Regions from separate parts of the Streptomyces sp. NPDC005551 genome, predicted to be linked through region 3. Evidence: riboswitches for the same ligand, from Rfam matches in the RefSeq annotation. Region 3 holds a riboswitch; each other region holds the start of a gene.

Region 1 (4,202 bases), on a different contig from region 3:
TTGGGGGTCCGCCACCGCCTCCGGGGGCGTGCCGGGTGACTCCTCCGGGGCTCGTCCCGGAGGCTCCCGCCGGGGTGGGCCCGCGGTCCGCCCGGGCACGCTTCACCGTATGGGACACTGGTCTAGACAACCTTGGAACACCGGAAGGGCAGCATCACATGGCTGAGCGCCGCGTCAACGTCGGCTGGGCCGAGGGCCTCCACGCCCGCCCCGCCTCCATCTTCGTCCGGGCGGCCACGGCCTCCGGCGTCCCCGTGACGATCGCCAAGGCGGACGGCAACCCCGTCAACGCCGCGTCGATGCTCGCGGTCCTCGGCCTCGGCGCCCAGGGCGGCGAGGAGGTCGTCCTCGCCTCCGACGCGGAGGGCGCGGACACGGCCCTCGACCGCCTGGCCAAGCTGGTCTCCGAGGGCCTCGACGAGCTTCCCGAGACCGTCTGACTCCTCGGACACTCTCTTGTGCGGCGAAGCCGCGTCGGCCCGACCGGTCGACGCGGCTTCGCCGTTCTCGCGCCTTTCCGGATCCCGTCGCTCGGCTCCGGTCGGCGGCCGGTCGATATCAGCACGCCGTCCGGACAATGCGACAGGCACCCGAAAAGGCGCGACGGGAATTCCCGGCGCACGGAAAGAGGGCAGCGGAAACAGCCGCCTTCCGAATATCCCTCTTTGTATACGGTGCTTCTGTTAATGCCGTGGGCCGGAGATGTTTACGGGAGGTTGCGAAGTCCTCACGCGGTCCGCGGGTCGGGCGCGCCGCGCGGAGCGGAAACGGTGCGCGGAGGCGGCGCGCTCGGCGTGCAGCGCGGTGATCGCGCGCGCCCGCTCACTGTCCCCGCGCGCGACGGCGTCCACGATGCCGCCGTGCTCCGCCCAGGCCTCCGCGGCGTCGGCCGGCGCCTCCACCGCGTACATCCAGGCGATCTTGTGCCGCAGCTGGGCGAGTGTCGAGGTCAGCGCGGGGCTCCCGGACGCCTGGGCGAGCGTCTCGTGGAACCAGGCCCCCAGGGACCGCAGATCCTCGCTGTGGCCTCTCCTGGCCCGCTCCTGCCCGAGCCTGACCAGGCCCCGCAGAACCTTGAGGTGGGCCTCGGTGCGGCGCTGGGCGGCCCGCGCCGCGCCCAGGGGCTCCAGCAGCATCCGCATCTCCAGGAGGTCCGCCGCCTCCTGTTCGGTGGGTTCCGCCACGCACGCGCCCGCGTGCCGCCGGATGACGACGAACCCCTCGGCCTCCAGCGTGCGCAGCGCCTCGCGCACGGGGACGCGCGAGACCCCGTAGCGGCGGGCGAGCAGTTCCTCGGTGAGCCGGCTGCCGCGCTCGTAGACACCCGCGACGATGTCGTCACGGATCGCCGTGCATACCGAGTGCGCCGGAATGCGCATGAGCGGACCTCCGCCTCAATCCTCGCGAAACGCCGTCGATTGACGCTCGTTCAGCGACTCTATTGCAGCGGGACGGAATTTCCGATGGCGGACCGGAATCCATATGCATTTTTTGGACGGACGCGCGTCCGAAACGCCGAAGGCCCCGGCTCGTCGAGCCGGGGCCTTCGGAAGTCGCCGGGTGTCAGAGGCTGACGCCGTGCGAGCGGAGGTAGGAGACGGGGTCGATGTCCGAGCCGTACTCGGCCGTCGTACGGGCCTCGAAGTGGAGATGCGGTCCCGTAGAGTTGCCGGTCGAGCCGGAGAGGGCTATCGGCTGGCCCGGGGTGACGGTCTGTCCCTCGGAGACGTTGACGGACGCCAGGTGGCCGTACATGGTGTACGTCCCGTCGTGCATCTTGATCACGACCTGGTTGCCGTAGGCGCCGGCCCAGCCGGTCGTGACGACGGTGCCGGCGCCGACGGCCTGGACGACGGTGCCCGACGCGGCGTGGAAGTCGACGCCGGTGTGGCTGCCGGAGGACCAGAGGCTGCCGCCGGTCTTGTAGCCGGTGGAGACGTAGGAGCCGGCGACCGGGGCGACGAAGGTGTTGAGAAGCTTGCGCTCGGCGGCGCGGGCGGCACGGGCCTTGACCTCGCGCTCCTTCTTGGCCTCAGCCATGACCCGCCGCTTCGCGGCCTCCTCGGCCTTCTTCAGCGCCGCGGCCTCGTCGGCGGCGTGCCGCTGGGCGGCGGCCTGCGCGTCGACCTGCTCGGCGACCGTGTCGCCGATGGTGACGGCCTGGGTCAGCCCGGTCTGCTGGACGGAGGCGGCGTCCGCGGCGAACGCGGGGGCGGCCAGGGTTCCGATGACACCGGTGGTGGTGAGAGCCGCCACGCCTGCCGCACTCTTGGTGGTACGCGTGATCCGGCTGGGACGACGGTGCTTCCCGGTGGCACGGGTGAACGCCATGAAGGGGCTGGTCCTTTCCTTCCCTCTCGCCTACCGGGTTAGCTGACGGGTTCGGAGCAGGAAGGTCTCCTACGGGCCTCCTTGGGGAAGGACGCCCGATTCACCCCAGGGACTGCGATGGGTCCCCGGCTCCCCTGGCTCGCGCCGTACGGGGACTCGGCGATGACTGTCCGGTGCCGCGGACGCGGCGCACTGCCCGACGAACAGTCGGACTGACGCTAAGGGGGGCGTCTTTCAATCGACAAACGAATCACGGCTTTTGTAGTGCACGCCACAGGGCAGAAGGGCAACGCCCCGGCAATACGGACATAACGCGGACGAAGCCGGGTAAGCGCGCGCGGAACCCCGGATGGACGACGGGTAAACGCGGGGACCCTGGTGACTCATCAGTCACCAGGGTCCCGTCGTCCGCGGGGCTCTACTCGGCCCGAACGACGCTCACTTCACCGATGCCGAGGGCCTTGACGGGCTCCTCGATCTGCGCGGCGTCGCCCACCAGGACCGTCACCAGGCGGTCGACCGGGAAGGCGTTCACGACGGCCGCGGTGGCCTCCACGGTGCCTGTGGCGGCGAGCTGCTGATAGAGCGTCGCCTGGTAGTCGTCCGGCAGGTGCTGCTCGACCTGGTCGGCGAGCGTGCTCGCCACCGCCGCCGCCGTCTCGAACTTGAGCGGTGCGACGCCCACCAGATTCTGCACGGCCACGTCGCGCTCGGGGTCCGTCAGACCGTCCGCGGCGAGCGTGCGCAGCACCTTCCACAGGTCGTCCAGTGCCGGACCGGTGTTGGGCGTGTCCACCGAACCGCTGATGGCGAGCATCGCGGCACCCGAGCCGTCCGGAGCCGAGCGCAGCACCTGGCCGAACGCCCGCACTCCGTAGGTGTAGCCCTTCTCCTCGCGCAGGACGCGGTCCAGGCGCGAGGTGAGGGTGCCGCCGAGGCAGTACGTGCCGAGCACCTGGGCGGGCCACACCCGGTCGTGCCGGTCGGCTCCGACGCGGCCGATGAGCAACTGCGTCTGTACGGCGCCGGGGCGGTCGACGATGATCACGCGGCCCCGGTCGTCGGCGGTGACCGGTGGCACCGGACGCGGCTCGGCCGGGGAGCCGGTCCAGGCGCCGAGCGTGTCGGCGAGCAGCGCGTCGAGGTCGACGTCGGTGAGGTCGCCGACGACCACGGCGGTGCCGGTGGCGGGACGCACGTGCTTCTCGTAGAAGGCGCGCACGGCCGCAGAGTCGATCTTCTGGACCGTCGCCTCGGTGCCCTGGCGCGGACGCGACATGCGCGAGCCGGCCGGGAACAGCTCCTTGGAGAGCTCCTTGGCCGCGCGGCGGGCCGGGTTGGCGCTCTCGTGCGGGATCTCGTCGAGCCGGTTGCGCACCAGCCGTTCGATCTCACTGTCCGTGAAGGCCGGTGCCCGCAGGGCGTCGGCGAGCAGGCCGAGCCCCTTCTCGAGCCGGGAGACCGGGACCTCCAGCGAGAGACGCACGCCCGGGTGGTCGGCGTGCGAGTCGAGGGTGGCGCCGCAGCGCTCGAGCTCGGCTGCGAACTCCTCCGCGGAGTGCTTGTCGGTTCCCTCGGAGAAGGCGCGGGCCATGATCGTGGCGACGCCGTCGATACCGGCGGGCTCGGCCTCCAGGGGGGCGTCGACGAGCACCTCCACGGCGACGACCTGCTGGCCGGGGCGGTGGCAGCGCAGAACCGTCAGGCCGTTGTCGAGCGTGCCGCGCTCGGGTGCCGGGAACGCCCACGGCCGGGCCTCGCCTGCCTGCGGCCGGGGGTGGAACTCCATCGTCGCGAGCTCGGTCACTTGGCCGACTCCTCGTCCTCGTCAGTGGCTTCGGCGGCCGCTGCGGCCTCCGCCTCGTCGGCGG
Region 2 (4,202 bases), on a different contig from region 3:
GGGCGCGCAGTTCGGCGCCGAGCTTGCGGCGCCGCACCGCTGGACCGTGTCGCATGGCCGCCTCCTTCCGCCCGGTGAGCGGCGTCCCCGGCGACGGTAGAGGATGCGCCCGGTGCCCGGCCGAACGGGCTCGTTCGCGTGGAGTTCACCGCATCGAGCGACAGATATATGCACATCCCGGTGGATCGCGCCCGCGACGGGTGCGGCGATGGCAGTCTGGCGCGAAGCACCGGTCCGGGACCGTACTCGAATCATCCGCTCCGTGTCGGACTACGGGTCCCGTGGGAAAGGGACGACGTCGCCATGGCAGATCACCAGGAAGCATCCGTCACTCTCCCGAGCGATCCCGCATCGGTCTGCGCGGCCCGGACCTACGTCATCGGTGTCCTCGCCGACTGGGGCCTGCCGAGTGGCACGGAGGCCGCCGAGACCGTACGCCTGATCGTGTCCGAGCTCGCCACCAACGCCGTCCAGCACACCCTCGGGCAGTCTCCGACCTTCACCGTGGACGTCGCGCTCGAGCGTGACGAACAGCTGCGCATCGGAGTCACCGACAGCCACCCGCGGTTCCCGAAGCGACTGCCCGCCGCCGTCCAGCAGGACAACGGCCGGGGACTGGTCATCATCCGCTGGCTGACCGCCGAGTGCGGCGGCAGGCTGAGCGTGCGGCCCACCCGCGAGGGCGGCAAGACGGTCGTGATCGAGCTGCCGTGGTCCCTCCCGGCCCGGCCGGTGACGCCGGGCCGGGAACCTTGACACCGCCACCCCGCAGCCGCGCCGCCGGGGGCCGTGGCGGCCCTCACGGGCGCCGGCCCGGACCTTCGTGCTCCCGGGTCCCCGAGGGAGCCCCTTTCGCCCGGAGGGCGCGCCGCACGAGCCGGGGCAGGACGCCCCACAGCGCCGCGCAGACGACCAGCGTGCCCGCCGCCGCGGCGATTCCGCCGCCCCTGCCCAGGGTCACGTCGACGACGAGCAGGACGGAGCCGGTGAACGCCAGCATCAGGACGCACAGCCCGGCCGTGGCCAGATGGGAGGAGACCCGCACGATGGTGGCCTTGGCGTTCTGCTGGAACAGCGACCGGTGCAGGGCCGCCGGGGCCACGAAGAGCGCGGCGGCCAGCACGGCGAGCAGCAGCGTGGTGACGTACGTGACGCGCTGCACCGTGTCGAGGGTCGGGAACCGCTGGGTGAACGCCAGGGTCAGCAGGAAGGCGAAGAGGATCTGCACGCCGGTCTGGACGACGCGCAGCTCCTGGAGCAGCTCGGCGAAGTTGCGGTCGGCGCGCTCCGGGGGCGTCTCGTTCCGCGCGGATCGAGGGTGTCGGTCGTCCATGGGCGGACGAGTATCCGTTTCCGGCCATGGTCACGCCCTCCGGGGGCGGCGGCGCCCGCCGCCGCCCCCGGAGGGAGCCGGTCAGCCGACCCGGCCGTACCAGACGCTCTTCGTCCAGATCTTCGTGAGCTTCACGACCTCCCCGGTCTTCGGGGAGTGCCAGATCCGTCCCTTCCCGGCGTAGATGCCGACGTGGTACACGTTCCGGCCCGAATGGAAGAACACGAGGTCTCCCGCCCTGCGGTGCGAGGCGGAGACGTGGTTGGTCTTGTTGTACTGCGCCGCGGCCGTACGAGGCAGCTTCTTGCCGGCCTTCTTGTACGAGTAGAGCGTGAGCCCGGAGCAGTCGAAGCGGCGCGGCCCCGTCGCGCCGTACTTGTACGGGGCACCTTTCTTGGAGGCCGCGATTTGAAGCGCCTTCGTCGCCGATGTGGCCGCGGCGGCGTCGGATGCGGCGCCGGGGACCACGAGGCTGCCGCCGACGGCGGCGATGGTGAGGGCCGAGGCCGTACCGGCCCGGGTCCACAGCGACGGGACACGATTGAGCGCAGTCATGCGCAACCCTTCGTCAGCCGCCTGTGAAGGATGACCTGTCGGATTCGGGCTGGCGAAGTAGCCCGGCCGCGATGTGCGGCTTCACCCCAAGGACCGCCCGGATCTCTCCGGCGGCCCGTCGTGCTGGGTCCTCCACTCCTGCCGATCCACTTCTGTCGACCGGTCATCCGGGCGGCGGCAGGACTCGGCGTCCGCCCGGATCGCCCCGCCGCTTCGGCGGGGGCTTGTCGTCGCAGGGATCTTCACTCATGGAAGTCCGAAAATCCGAACGGAATCGGAGATTTGTGGGGTTACTCACCACTCACCCGTTCGGGTGGACACCCCCTGTTTCGAACGGAAGTTGGGGGTGTCGACCAAGCCCGCACCTGCGGCGGAACGCTTCATTCCGCCCCGGCTCTCCACGCGTTGCGCAAGTTGAGGGGGTCTATGACCGGGGGTGCGTCTACGCCGTTGGGGGGTACGCCGTTTGGTGCGTTTGTGTCCCGGACCGGACGCCGCGCGAAGCCGGCGCCCGCCGGCCCCGGGCGACGGCGCGCCGGGTGTCCGCCGTCGGCGGCAAGGTGACGCGGGAGGCCCGTCGTTCGCCTCCGCGGATCCGTACGGTCCGCTCCACGGGCGGCGCGTGGACTTCGCTTCCGCCCCGTTGGTCCATCGGAGTGGGCGCGTGCGGTGCCCGACGGGCAGGGCCGGCCCAGCCGGGGGTCATGAGCGGATCAAGAGCTGGTTAACGTAGTTGAAACTCCGTCCAACTAGCCTGCCGATCCACGCCACCAGGGGTTTCCTTATCCGGATTGAGCCTGACCGCCCAATCTGCCTGTGTGTTACACCTATCCCGTCGCGGTGGCTGCGGCAACCGGACCCCGCACGGTCCGGGCGAGGACTGTGAGGTGGGACGCCGTGCAACTGACCCCGCACGAGCAAGAGAGGCTGCTGATCCACGTGGCCGCCGACGTGGCCGAGAAGCGCCGGGCCCGCGGGCTGAGACTGAACCACCCCGAGGCCGTCGCCCTCATCACCTCGCACCTCCTGGAAGGCGCCCGTGACGGCCGTACCGTCGCCGAGCTCATGGCCTCCGGGCGCAGGCTGCTCACCCGGGACGACGTCATGGAGGGCATCCCCGAGATGATCCACGACGTCCAGGTGGAGGCGACCTTCCCGGACGGCACCAAGCTCGTCACCGTCCACGACCCGATCGTCTGACGGGGGAGCGGCCCGATGATCCCCGGAGAGATCCTGTTCGCCGACGGGCCCGTCGCCTTCAACGAAGGCCGCGAGGTCACCCGGCTGACCGTCCTCAACTCCGCCGACCGCCCCGTCCAGGTCGGCTCCCACTACCACTTCGCCGAGGCCAACCCGGGTCTGGACTTCGACCGCGCCGCCGCCCGCGGCAGGCGGCTGAACGTGGCCGCGGGCACCGCCGTGCGCTTCGAGCCCGGTATCCCCGTCGACGTCGAACTCGTTCCGCTCGCCGGTGCCCGGGTGGTGCCCGGCCTGCGCGGTGAGACCGGAGGTGCCCTCGATGCCTGAGATCTCGCGTGCCGCGTACGCCGATCTGTTCGGGCCCACCACCGGCGACCGGATCCGGCTCGCCGACACCGATCTGCTCGTCGAGATCGAGGAGGACCGCTGCGGCGGTCCCGGCCGCGCCGGCGACGAGGCGGTGTTCGGCGGCGGCAAGGTCATCCGCGAGTCCATGGGCCAGGCGCGCGCCACGCGCGCGGACGGCACCCCGGACACGGTGATCACGGGAGCCGTGATCATCGACCACTGGGGCGTCGTCAAGGCCGACGTCGGCATCCGCGACGGCCGGATCACCGGCATCGGCAAGGCGGGCAACCCCGACACGATGGACGGCGTCCACCCGGACCTCGTCATCGGCCCCGAGACCGAGATCGTCGCGGGCAACGGGCGGATCCTCACGGCCGGCGCCATCGACGCGCACGTCCACTTCATCTGCCCGCAGATCGCCGACGAGGCGCTGGCGGCCGGTATCACCACGCTGGTCGGCGGCGGTACCGGACCGGCCGAGGGCTCCAAGGCGACCACCGTCACCCCCGGCCCCTGGCACCTGGCCCGGATGCTGGAGGCGATGGAGCGGTACCCGCTCAACATCGGCCTGCTCGGCAAGGGCAACACCGTCTCGCACGAGGCGATGCTGTCCCAGATCCGCGGCGGCGCCCTCGGACTGAAGCTGCACGAGGACTGGGGCTCCACCCCGGCCGTCATCGACGCCTCGCTCACCGTCGCCGAGCAGACCGGCGTCCAGATCGCCATCCACACGGACACCCTCAACGAGGCCGGGTTCGTGGGCGAC
Region 3 (4,202 bases):
GAGTGCCCCGAATGCCTCAGCCCCGTGCCCACGGAGGCCCGCCGCTGCGCCTCCTGCACCAGTCCGCTGCCGGCGCTCCCCGCCCAGGTGACGGCCCAGTCGGCTGCGGACGGCACCGTACCGGCGGCTGCGGACGGCACCGTACCGGCTCGTCAGGACCGGTGAGAGCGCCGGTCTGTCGGGCGGGGCGGCACGCAGGCTGCCCCGTCCAGGACGCTCGGTCCGAGCTGCCGCGCGGAAGCCGGGCCGACGCCTGTTACGACTCGTCCCGGGCGGGAAGTCGCAGCCCATGAACGCATGGGCTGACTTTCGTGAAAAGGATCATCGGTTGACGCGGCGGGTCGCCGGGTGGCAGTCGGACTGTGCGCGGCGCGTGCTGCCGGCGGTGGAGGACGCCGCCCAGCACACCAAGCTGTGGTGGGGTGCCGCCGCCGTCATGTCCCTGGCGGGCTGGAGAGGCCGTCGGGCCGCTGTCGCGGGACTGGCGAGCATGGCCGTGGCGGAGCTGGTGTCCAACGCCGTGCTCAAGCAGGTGTGCGAGCGGGAGCGGCCGCCGAAGGAATGGATCTCGCACGAGGACGTGCACGAGCGGCCCGACTCCTCCTCGTTCCCCTCCGGGCACACCGCCGCGGGCGTGGGGTTCACCGCCGCGGTGGCGGCGGTGTGGCCCCTGGCGGGCGCCGTGTGTGCGGTTCCGGCCGCGATGGTGGCCACCGAGCGGGTGCACACCGGCGCCCACTATCCGTCCGACGTCGCGGCCGGAGCGGTGATCGGCCTGGCCGCGGCAGCTCTGGTGCGCAAGAGCCCCCGGCTGGCGCTGCGTCTGCTGCGGTGAGCCCCGGGGAGCACCGCTCCCCACCGTGGCCGCCTCGGTGCGGGTGGCCGTCCGACCCCTCGGCGGGCCGCGTCTCCATGAGCGGCCCGCCGTCGCCGTTCGTTTTGTCCCGTCAGCCGTCAGCCGTCAGCCGTCAGCCGTCAGCCGTCAGGCGCCGACCACCGGACACCCTGCGGCAGATGTCCTTCAACGTGCCGTCTGAACCTTCTGTCCCATTTAGAGGCATGAGTCCCAACTGGTGCATCAGCAAGGCCTCCTGGCGGAGTGGCGCGTGAGCAGCGTCATACCGGTGACAATGCGTCGTCAGCCCGGTTTCTCAAGTCTTCGGGATTACCAAGCGATTGCGGACCCGGAAAGATCACTCGTCGACGGACAGTGACCGGCAATCCGGACATCGATCAAGAAATGGGTGCGCACAGAAAACCCACAAGGTTGTCGACGCCCTCTCATGTCGCCTACGTTCACCCTCACTCCGGACGGACGCCCAATCCTGCCGCCGCCCGGAATCCCGCACACTCACCCGTCCACGGCAGGAGCGGGGGACCCACAGGTACGACGCCTGTTCCGGTCTCCGGACAGGCTAGGGGTTGAGCCGCGCGCAACGCGGCCGGGCATCTCCAGCTCGCACCCGACAGCTGACCTCGCAGGCGCCGGAGAGGAATGCACCATGCCCGCGAAGGGTAAGCACCGCCGTCCCAAGTCCCTGCGCCTCACCCGCTCGATAGCCGTCGTCGGCACCGGTGGCGCCGCACTCGCCCTGCCCCTGATGGGAGCCGCGGGCGCCCAGGCCGCGACTCCCGCGGCCGCCGTCTCCGCCGCTCCGGAGAAGGCCGCCGCCGCGCCGGCCGCCGCCCAGAAGGTCGCGACGAAGACCTACGCGGTCAAGGCAGGCGACTCCCTCGCGAAGATCGCCGACACGCAGCACGTCGCCGGCGGCTGGAAGAAGCTCTACCAGGACAACCGCGCGGTCATCGGGGGCGATCCGGCACTGATCCACCCGGGTCTGAAGCTGACGCTCGGCGGCAAGGCCGCGTCCCCCGCCGCCCCGTCGTCCGGCAAGACCACCCAGACGACGAAGACGAAGGCCGCTCCGGCCGCGGCCACCAGCAGCTCCGGCTACACCATGCCGGTCGCGGGCGCCACCGTCGGCACCGCCTACAAGACCGCGGGCAGCATGTGGTCCAGCGGCTACCACACCGGTGTCGACTTCGTGGTCCCGACCGGCACCTCCCTCAAGGCCGTCGGACCCGGCACCGTCGTCTCGGCCGGCTGGGGCGGCGCGTACGGCAACCAGGTCGTCATCCGGCACACCGACGGCCTGTACTCCCAGTACGCCCACCTGTCCTCGCTGTCGGTCTCAGCCGGGCAGACCGTGACCGGCGGCCAGCAGATAGGCCTGTCCGGCGCGACCGGCAACGTCACCGGACCGCACCTGCACTTCGAGATCCGCACCACCCCGGACTACGGCTCGGACGTGGACCCCATCGCGTACCTGCGCGCCCACGGCGTCTCCGTCGGCTGACGCCCGCACACGCCGCCGAAGGCCGGACCCCGATCCCCGGGGTCCGGCCTTCGGCGCGCACGGCGCCGGCGACGAGGTGTGCGGAGCCCGCGCTTCCGGGCGTTGAGGCTCGTCAACCGCCCCTGCGCACCGCCTTATTCCGAGGTTGACCAACACTTGACGAGTGGCTTATCTCACCAGCCGTCAACCCCTTCCTACGGTCGCGTAGCTCACATCGGAGGGGAATCATGGGCCGATGTGGCAGACGATTCGAAGAGTGACAACAGATCAGTGATCGGGTCGTACGTGGCGGTGGGGGACAGCTTCACCGAAGGCGTCGGCGATCCCGGTCCGGACGGGGCCTTCGTCGGCTGGGCCGACCGGTTCGCGGTACTGCTCGCCGACCGGCGTCCCGAGGGCGACTTCGGCTACACCAACCTCGCCGTACGCGGGAAACTGCTCGACCAGATCGTCGAGGGCCAGCTCCGGCAGGCCAAGGAACTGGCGCCGGACCTCGTCTCGTTCTGCGCGGGCGGCAACGACATCCTCCGGCCGGGCACCGACCCCGACGAGGTCGCCGAGCGCTTCGAGCGCGCGGTCGCCGACCTCGCCTCGGCCGTCGGCACCGTCATGGTCACCACCGGGTTCGACACCCGCACCATGCCCGTGCTCAGGCATCTGCGCGGCAAGATCGCCACGTACAACGGGCATGTGCGGGCCATCGCCGACCGTTACGGCTGCCCGGTGCTGGACCTGTGGTCGCTCAAGACCATCCAGGACCGGCGCGCCTGGGACGGCGACCGCCTCCACCTGTCGCCCGAGGGACACACCCGGGTCGCCCTGCGGGCCGGCCAGGTCCTCGGCCTGGAGGTCCCGGCGGACCCGGACCAGCCGTGGCCCCCGCTGCCGCCGCGCGGCACCTTCGAGGTGCGCCGCGACAACATCCAGTGGGCGCGCGAGTACCTGGTGCCCTGGATCGGCCGCCGACTGCGCGGCCAGTCCTCCGGGGACCACGTGGCGGCCAAGGGCAGCCTGTCACCGGACGACATCAAGCTGCGGATCGCACCGGCGGTGTGAGGAACCGGGCAGAGGCCCCCGCCGCGCGGGCGGTGCGCCCGGTACGGCGGGTCAGCCGGCGGCTCAGCCGGGCGGTGACGTCAACGCCTCGCGATCCAGGCCCAGTTCGCGGGCGAGGGCCTCGTCCACCCATGCCCGGGTGCGCGCCCGCGACACGGCGCCGGGGTAGGCCGTCATCTGCACGGCGAGACCGTCCAGCAGGGCCGTGAGCCGCAGGGCCGCGTCCATGGCATCCGGGCAGCGGAACTCGCCCGCGGCCACGCCCTCCGCGATCACCTCGGCGAGCGCGGCCTTCCACTGCCGGTCGAGGTGCTGAGTGACCTCGCGCAGCCCCGGCTCGCGCAGGGCCACCGCCCAGCCCTCGATCCACAGCCGCCAGCCCTTGGCCTGGCCGGTCGGCGCGTACCAGCGGACGGCCGCCCGCAGCCGCCGAAGCGCCGACGTGCGCCGGCCCAGCAGCTTGCGGAGCCGGGCGAGGTCGTCCTCGGCGGCGAACGCGAACGCCTCGGCGACCAGTTTCTCCTTGGTCGAGAAGTGGTAGAGCACCAGCGCGTTGCTCACCCCGAGCGCCGCGGCCACGTCCGCGATGCGCACGGCCGCGACACCGCGCGCCTCGATCTGTCCGATGGCGGCCCGCAGCATCTCCTCGCGCCGCTGGACCACACTCAACCGCACTCTCGCCACGCGGCAACCCTAATCCGTCGCGCGGCGCACCCCGGACGCCGGCCCGGCCTCACCGTGAACGCGTGAGCTGCGCCGACACCGACACCGACGCCGCTGACGCCGACA

The links. Region 3 has a riboswitch for cyclic di-AMP ahead of ACFYP4_RS11870 (LysM peptidoglycan-binding domain-containing M23 family metallopeptidase). Riboswitches for the same ligand answer to the same signal wherever they lie in the genome.
Region 1: another riboswitch for cyclic di-AMP. It lies ahead of ACFYP4_RS00435 (M23 family metallopeptidase); the one in region 3 lies ahead of ACFYP4_RS11870 (LysM peptidoglycan-binding domain-containing M23 family metallopeptidase).
Region 2: another riboswitch for cyclic di-AMP. It lies ahead of ACFYP4_RS17515 (C40 family peptidase); the one in region 3 lies ahead of ACFYP4_RS11870 (LysM peptidoglycan-binding domain-containing M23 family metallopeptidase).

Annotation. Positions count from the first base shown of each region.
Region 1 is NZ_JBIAJE010000001.1:113,577-117,778, reverse strand. It holds gene ACFYP4_RS00445 (HPr family phosphocarrier protein) at 159-440, shown strand; gene ACFYP4_RS00440 (GntR family transcriptional regulator) at 684-1,379, opposite strand; gene ACFYP4_RS00435 (M23 family metallopeptidase) at 1,564-2,331, opposite strand; cyclic di-AMP (ydaO/yuaA leader) riboswitch at 2,344-2,503, opposite strand; gene ACFYP4_RS00430 (pitrilysin family protein) at 2,750-4,138, opposite strand; gene ACFYP4_RS00425 (pitrilysin family protein) at 4,135-4,202, opposite strand, start outside.
Region 2 is NZ_JBIAJE010000005.1:485,685-489,886, reverse strand. It holds gene ACFYP4_RS17530 (helix-turn-helix domain-containing protein) at 1-55, opposite strand, end outside; gene ACFYP4_RS17525 (ATP-binding protein) at 304-756, shown strand; gene ACFYP4_RS17520 (DUF6328 family protein) at 800-1,333, opposite strand; gene ACFYP4_RS17515 (C40 family peptidase) at 1,415-1,888, opposite strand; cyclic di-AMP (ydaO/yuaA leader) riboswitch at 1,892-2,088, opposite strand; gene ACFYP4_RS17510 (urease subunit gamma) at 2,786-3,088, shown strand; gene ACFYP4_RS17505 (urease subunit beta) at 3,104-3,415, shown strand; gene ACFYP4_RS17500 (urease subunit alpha) at 3,408-4,202, shown strand, end outside.
Region 3 is NZ_JBIAJE010000003.1:803,772-807,973, reverse strand. It holds gene mscL (large conductance mechanosensitive channel protein MscL) at 1-165, shown strand, start outside; gene ACFYP4_RS11875 (phosphatase PAP2 family protein) at 329-835, shown strand; cyclic di-AMP (ydaO/yuaA leader) riboswitch at 1,343-1,498, shown strand; gene ACFYP4_RS11870 (LysM peptidoglycan-binding domain-containing M23 family metallopeptidase) at 1,503-2,357, shown strand; gene ACFYP4_RS11865 (SGNH/GDSL hydrolase family protein) at 2,628-3,413, shown strand; gene ACFYP4_RS11860 (TetR/AcrR family transcriptional regulator) at 3,477-4,076, opposite strand.